Linked DNA regions of Gimesia benthica. The protein of the gene in region 1 interacts with the protein of each later gene in a pairwise test. Links are inferred from orthologs where the notes say so. Each region holds a gene or a part of one and is shown on either strand. Other genes may lie near its edges. The genes, in order: accC and ribD.

The links.
Region 2: the proteins of accC (region 1) and ribD interact in binary tests that used the Escherichia coli proteins (3 or more experiments, as listed by UniProt). The link is inferred for Gimesia benthica from one-to-one orthologs.

Annotation. Positions count from the first base shown.
Region 1 is NZ_CP043930.1:3,289,795-3,293,009, reverse strand. The notes cover bases 199-3,091. They hold accC (acetyl-CoA carboxylase biotin carboxylase subunit), read left to right. Parts: upstream 199-922; coding sequence 923-2,260; downstream 2,261-3,091. Other genes in these bases: F1728_RS12450 (6-phosphofructokinase), read left to right, coding at 2,478-3,091; accB (acetyl-CoA carboxylase biotin carboxyl carrier protein), read left to right, coding at 344-847. Outside these bases: more of F1728_RS12450, read left to right, coding at 3,092-3,215. UniProt on the Escherichia coli protein: This protein is a component of the acetyl coenzyme A carboxylase complex; first, biotin carboxylase catalyzes the carboxylation of the carrier protein and then the transcarboxylase transfers the carboxyl group to form malonyl-CoA.
Region 2 is NZ_CP043930.1:4,142,990-4,146,284, reverse strand. What follows is about bases 183-3,155. They hold ribD (bifunctional diaminohydroxyphosphoribosylaminopyrimidine deaminase/5-amino-6-(5-phosphoribosylamino)uracil reductase RibD), read right to left. Parts: upstream 2,265-3,155; coding sequence 1,101-2,264; downstream 183-1,100. Other genes in these bases: F1728_RS15940 (SEC-C domain-containing protein), read right to left, coding at 2,334-3,155; F1728_RS15950 (hypothetical protein), read left to right, coding at 615-1,109; thrC (threonine synthase), read left to right, coding at 183-492. Outside these bases: more of thrC, read left to right, coding at 1-182; more of F1728_RS15940, read right to left, coding at 3,156-3,295. UniProt on the Escherichia coli protein: Converts 2,5-diamino-6-(ribosylamino)-4(3h)-pyrimidinone 5'-phosphate into 5-amino-6-(ribosylamino)-2,4(1h,3h)-pyrimidinedione 5'-phosphate.

The DNA.
Region 1 (3,215 bases):
CTCCATTTTCGAGTGGCGTCAGAAGTTCTCTGATCGTAATAAGTAAGAAAAACTGACGTAAGTCTCTTATTTAAAAGGGTTATGGATGTTGGGGCTCTGCCTGATTTTATTGCAGAAACTTCCCGGTTGCGCTTGGTATTCTCGGGGGTTTTGGCTTAGAATCTCTCCCAACACAAGTCAGACAGGGTAGATAGTGCGCGCAATCAGTGAATGCGATCCTTTCCCGGCATCAATTTGATTCTTCAAGAAACCGGAACGCACCACTGGCAGCAGTGAGCGTTGAATGCCCTCATTACAGCAGGCAAAGCACGTGCAGCTTGAGAATATGAAATAAGGTAGGTCAATGGCAAAGAACGAGGTGCCGAAAGGCGAGCCTTTCGATTTGGAAAAACTTCAGACACTGTTTGAAATGATGGAAAAGCACGGATTGACGGAAGTCAATCTGAAGCGGGGCGAAGAAACCTGGAAGCTGCGTCGCGGTCCCCAGGAAACCATTTCCATGGTTCCCGCAACGCATGCTGTTCCTCAAGCGGTTCCGCAACCCGTTGCAGCGGCTCCTGCCGCTCCGGCGCCGGCACCTCAGGAAGCAACTCCTGCTGCTGATTCGGGGCCTGCCATCAAGAGCCCGACCGTGGGGACCTTTTATTCCTCACCCAGTCCCGATGATCCACCGTTCGTCAGTGTAGGATCCAAAGTCAGCGCTGATACGATTGTCTGCATTGTCGAGGCGATGAAGGTCTTCAATCAGATTCCCGCCGAGCTCAATGGTACCATCAGCGAGGTTCTGGTCAAAGATGGTGAAGCGGTCGAATTCGGCCAGCCCCTGTTCAGAATCAGCCAGGGCTGAGACCCGTTGTCGTACCATGGTCGCCGGTCGCGATCGGAATGTCAGATGTAGGATCCTTTTACCAAGTCAAAACATATGTTTCAGAGAATACTGGTTGCCAACCGAGGAGAAATCGCACTGCGAGTGATTCGTGCCTGTCGTGAAATGGGCATTGAGACAGTCGCGGTCTTCAGTGAAGCAGATCGTGGTGCTCACTACCTCTCACTGGCTGACGAAGCCTACTGTATCGGACCTGCTGCAGCGACCGACAGTTACCTGATGATCAACCGGATTATCAGTGCTGCTGAAATCGGTAACGTGCAGGCGATTCACCCCGGCTACGGGTTCCTGGCAGAAAACGCGCATTTTGCGGAAGTCTGTCGGAGCTGTAACATCGAATTCATCGGACCTCCCCACGAAGCAATGGCACAGCTGGGCGATAAAGTCTCGGCACGTGAAATTGCCAAAAATGCCAACGTACCTGTTTCGCCGGGTACCGAAGGTCTGGTTACCGACGAAGCCGAAGCCCTGCGGGTGGCCCAGGAGATCGGTTATCCCGTACTGATCAAGGCTACCGCCGGCGGTGGTGGTAAAGGGATGCGAGTCGCCCGGAATGACATTTCGCTGAAAGCCGGTCTGAAAGCAGCCGCTGCCGAAGCGGAAGCCGCATTCAAAAATTCCGGCGTTTACATTGAGAAATACATCGAGAATCCACGGCACGTGGAAGTCCAGATCCTCGCGGACAATCATGGCACCGTACTCCACCTCTGGGAGCGGGACTGCAGTCTGCAGCGTCGTCACCAGAAGCTGGTGGAAGAGAGCCCGGCTCCGAACCTGCCTCAGTCGGTTCGCGAAGAAATCTGTAAAGCGGCCTGCCGCCTGATCGAAGAAGCCGGTTATACCAATGCCGGTACGGTCGAGTTCTTGGTAGGGCCGGATAACCAGTTCTACTTCATCGAAGTCAATGCCCGTATTCAGGTGGAACATCCCGTGAGCGAAGAGGTGACGGGGCTCGACCTGATCAAGCAGCAGATCCGTGTTGCGGCAGGCGAAAAACTGGAACTGAAGCAGAAGAACGTTCCCTGCAATGGCTCCGCAATTGAACTGCGTATCAATGCCGAAGACCCCGACAATGATTTCCGGGGTTCGCCGGGTAAGATCACCAAACTGCGCGTTCCCTCAGGTCCCGGAGTGCGGTTTGATTCGCATATCTATGAGGGCTATACCGTCGGCCCTTATTATGACTCCCTGATTGGCAAGCTGATCGTGCATCGGCCGACACGCGAGGAGTCACTGGCGTGTATGCGTCGATGTCTGGATGAGTTCGTCATTGAAGGGATTAAAACGACAATTCCTCTGGCGAAGAAGATCTTCAATCATTCGGCCTTTATTGAAGGTAAAGTCGATACCACGTTCATTGAACGTACCTGGTAATCGCCGGCCGGTTGAAGTTGATGATCACGGATGGTTCTGTATTGTGACAGGCTCGTGGAAACTGCGTTCGTGGTTCCGCAGAGAGAGTCCCCTGATGTCAGAACGAATCTGGAGATCAGACCGAAGTTCGCTCATCTCTAGTTGTGGTATGGTACATTTTTGAGCCTCAGTCACTGACCGGAGGCCTTACTTTTACGAACAGATAACAGGAAGAATAATGAGAGTTGGTATTTTAACTGGTGGTGGTGACTGTCCTGGTTTGAACCCGGTAATCCGCGGTGCCGTCCGCGTGATCTGCAATGCTGGTGGCGAAGTCTACGGCCTGCTGGAAGGCTGGCGGGGAGCCATCGAAGGCAACTACATCGAACTGAATTCGGAAAACACTGACGACATCATTTTCAAAGGGGGAACCATCCTCGGTTCTTCCCGTACGAACCCCTACAAGAACGAAGCAGAAGATGTTCCTAAAGTACGCGAAACCTTCGAGCGTCTGGGCCTCGACTGCCTGATCGCCATCGGTGGTGATGACACCCTCGGTGTCGCGAACAAACTGTGGAACGATTACAAGCTGCCCGTGATCGGCTGTCCCAAGACAATCGACAACGACCTGAGCTCCACCGATGTGACCTTCGGTTTTGACACTTCCATCAACATCGTGATGGAAGCCGTTGACCGTCTGCGGACCACAGCCGAATCGCACCGCCGGATCATGGTTGTCGAAACCATGGGCCGTCATGCAGGCTGGATCGCGCTGTTCTCCGGATTGGCAACCGCCGCCGATTACACGCTGGTTCCCGAAGTGCCCATCGAAATGGATCGCATGGTCGAAGTTCTGAAAAAGCGTCGCGCTAACGGCAAGATGTACGGCATCATCATCGTCAGCGAAGGTGCACAGTTCAACGAAGAAGAAGGCGTGGTCACCCAGGATGGTGAAGTCGACGACTTCGGTCACGTC
Region 2 (3,295 bases), 850 kb from region 1 along the record:
TGGAACGGAGGTCGCTATGACCGCGATCGCTCTTCCGATTTCTTCACGAAGATGGATCAGGAAAATCGCCGGGCTTCCACTCTGGCCAGTGCGATCGAAATCAATCGTCCCGTCAATTTCTCTAAATCACTCCGTGCCCTCGATGTCTGTGACGGCATCGTGCGTGAAGTCAGTGATCAGGAGATACTGGATGCCAAAGCTCAAGTCGGCGCTGGTGGTCTCGGCTGCGAACCTGCCAGTGCAGCAAGCGTCGCTGGAGCCCGACTCCTTAGAGAAGAAGGCGTCATTGCCGCCGGCGATCGCGTCGTCTGCATTCTGACCGGGCATCAGCTGAAAGATCCCAACGCGACCGTAGCATACCATTCTGCGACTGATGAACATCTGGATGAAAAACTGATGAATCATGGCGTAAACAAAACGCCTTTTTCGAACGGACCTATTGTCGTCGAGAATGATTTAGATAAAATAATAAATGTGATTCGATCTTTCTAATCATTACCAACGCGCTGGAAGTTTCCTGTAATTGAAACGAAATCTTAATGCACATCAGTGTGTTTCAGCTTCATAAACAAAGCGATACTTTAACCGGTGAGAATTAAGATAAGGGAAAAGGAATGAGCACACCCTTTGAGGAATTGGAATACTTGGCTGACTTTCTACCCGAGGAAGGAGAGTCAGTGATTGTTTCACGGAATCATGGTGAACTGGTCTGTGAAAATTTCCAGAAAGAGCGTCCACTGGATGAGATGGCCAGTCCCGAATTCTACGGGCATCTGGTACACGCCAACGAACGGCTCAATGCCCTGGTCGCCCGTCCGGTCTGGATCGCGCTATTGACCTGGTTCTGGGCCTGCGTTCTCATCCATCGCCAAATGGAACTGAGCTGGGATGGCTGGTATCTGGATCTGGGGCTGGGCCTGGTGGCTATGGCAGTCTGCTATGCCGCGATCCGCTTCCGCCAGGATCGCTACTTCAAAGACGAAGTACGCCCCACCTTGAACCGCCAGATGTATGGCAGCAACCTGAGCAAATACGCCCTGGTCGGTGTGATCAGACAACGTCCGGAACTGCGTACCCTGCTGGATACGCTCTCACGTTCGCTAAACTGATTTTGGTTCCACAGAACCTTCACACTCTGAAGCCTGATACACCACCCGTCCGTGCAAGTAAAGATCGGACTCCAACTGCTGCACTTCCAGTTCGGTGATGTTTTCAAAAGAGGGAATCTGCTCAAGGCCGATTCCCGCCATGGGTGTGATCGCGGCCGCTCCACCAACAAGCTTCGGAGCGAGGAATACGTGCACCTCGTCAATCAGCCCTGCATCGAAACCAGAGCCCAGCAACCCACCGCCCCCTTCGATCAGCACGTTTGTCATCTCTCTACGCCCCAGCTCCCTCATAAATAATGTGAGGTCAGGGCGGGTTGAATCAGTGTCACCTGCTATCAGACACACTTCGACACCGGCCTGTTCCAGCCGTTGTATATTTTCCGCCGGCGCAGATGGATGAGCCACCACCAGCACGGGAGCCTCAGAAATGGTACGAACCAGCTTGGACTTACAGGACAGCGTCGCCTGAGAATCAACGACAATTCGCGTGAGTGTACTCTTTCCTGCAGGTCGCGCAGTGAGCAGGGGATCGTCCGACAGTGCCGTTTGATGCCCCACCATGATTGCATCCATACGCCCCCGCAGCTCATGCACGATTGCACGTGACCTGCTGTTGGAGATCCACTGCGAATGCCCTGTACGGCTGGCAATCTTTCCGTCGAGCGTCATGGCCCATTTGGCATGTATCCAGGGCAACCCCTGTGTTACTCGCTTCACAAAAGGCCTCACAAGTCTCTGTGCTTCTTCTTCTAAAAGTCCGACTTCGACTTCAATCCCGGCTGCTTTGAGATCAGCGATTCCACCACCGTCCACATGCGGTGCAGGATCACGCATCGCAATCACAACTTTTTTCACACCCGCCTGTATCAATGCCTGGGAACAGGGGCCGGTCTTCCCCTGATGGCAGCAGGGTTCCAGGGTCACATAAACAGTCGCCCCACGGGCCTTTTCTTCTGCCATTTGAAGCGCGTGGATCTCTGCATGGGGACCACCACACTTTTGATGATAGCCTTCTCCCAGAAGCTGTAGCCGATGATCTACGATCACCGAGCCCACAGCGGGGTTGGGTTCTACAAAACCTTGCCCCAGGCGGGCCAGCTCCAGGGCACGCTGCATGACAGCTTCAGGGCTGGAAAACTGACTGATCGGATCCACGGCCTAAATCACTTTACTTCAGGTGACAGCATTGAGTTGATCCTGCCCCGCAGAATCAACTCCGGATGATTACGATTGCCCCGGCAGCCAGAGCTTCGATCCCGAACCGGAATCCGCCTCGGGAGTCGCTTCACCAGGTGCCCAGATCCCTTCGCTGGAAACATTGCCCGCCAGATCACCGGTATCCAACAGTGACGATTCTTTCATCCAGGGAAGATCCAGATCAAAGGCCTGCGCGAATGCCTTCAGGTACTCTCTGATCTGAGGCATCTTTTTCCCATATTTGTCCCAGATCTCTTTCATGAAATCAGAGAGCCCTGGATCCGAAGTGTCTTCCAGCCGGAAAGACAACTCACGCATCTTCCACTGGAGTTCATTCTCAAACGCCTGACTCGCCTGCGCGTTTTCCTGACCTTTGTGAATCCAGGACAGCATCTCTGCACGCTGATTCTTCTTATGACAGATCTCTGTCAGCGTAGTGTAGACGCGATCCAGGTCGACTTCTTTTTTGCATTCATCCCTGCTGAGAACTTCGATCAACACGTCATACAGAAAACGGGGATGCCGAATTAATAAAGCCCGATTGAAGATATACATCAATTGCCGATCACTCAATTCCTTAACCGGAATCCGGTTCTGTGTCATTGAGGAACACGTATTGAACTGCGACGACTCGTCAATCTCCAGCGCAGGCAGCTCGGAAACTTCCAGCGCGGGAGACAGCTCTGCGAAGTCCAGGAAATGGCCCAGAGAAAGCGTCTGTGCGTCCAGAACGTACACGGCCGCGGTTAGCGATACTTTGAGACTCTCATCCTTCGCCGCTTCAACAGGCGTTTTCCCGTCCAGTCCTGCCAGGGGAGTTTCCGGCCACGTCTTGGAAAGCAGCACTTTCCACTGCTCCGCTTCCAGTTCCCGTCGTTTGAGAATGGGCATTTTCTGAGGGAAGCTCCAGCGGAAAAAGAGAGGCCACTGCTCAGTAGGCACAGGTGATAGCGGAGTCCCCGTATCTTCACATTCCGGCTCCAGTTCCT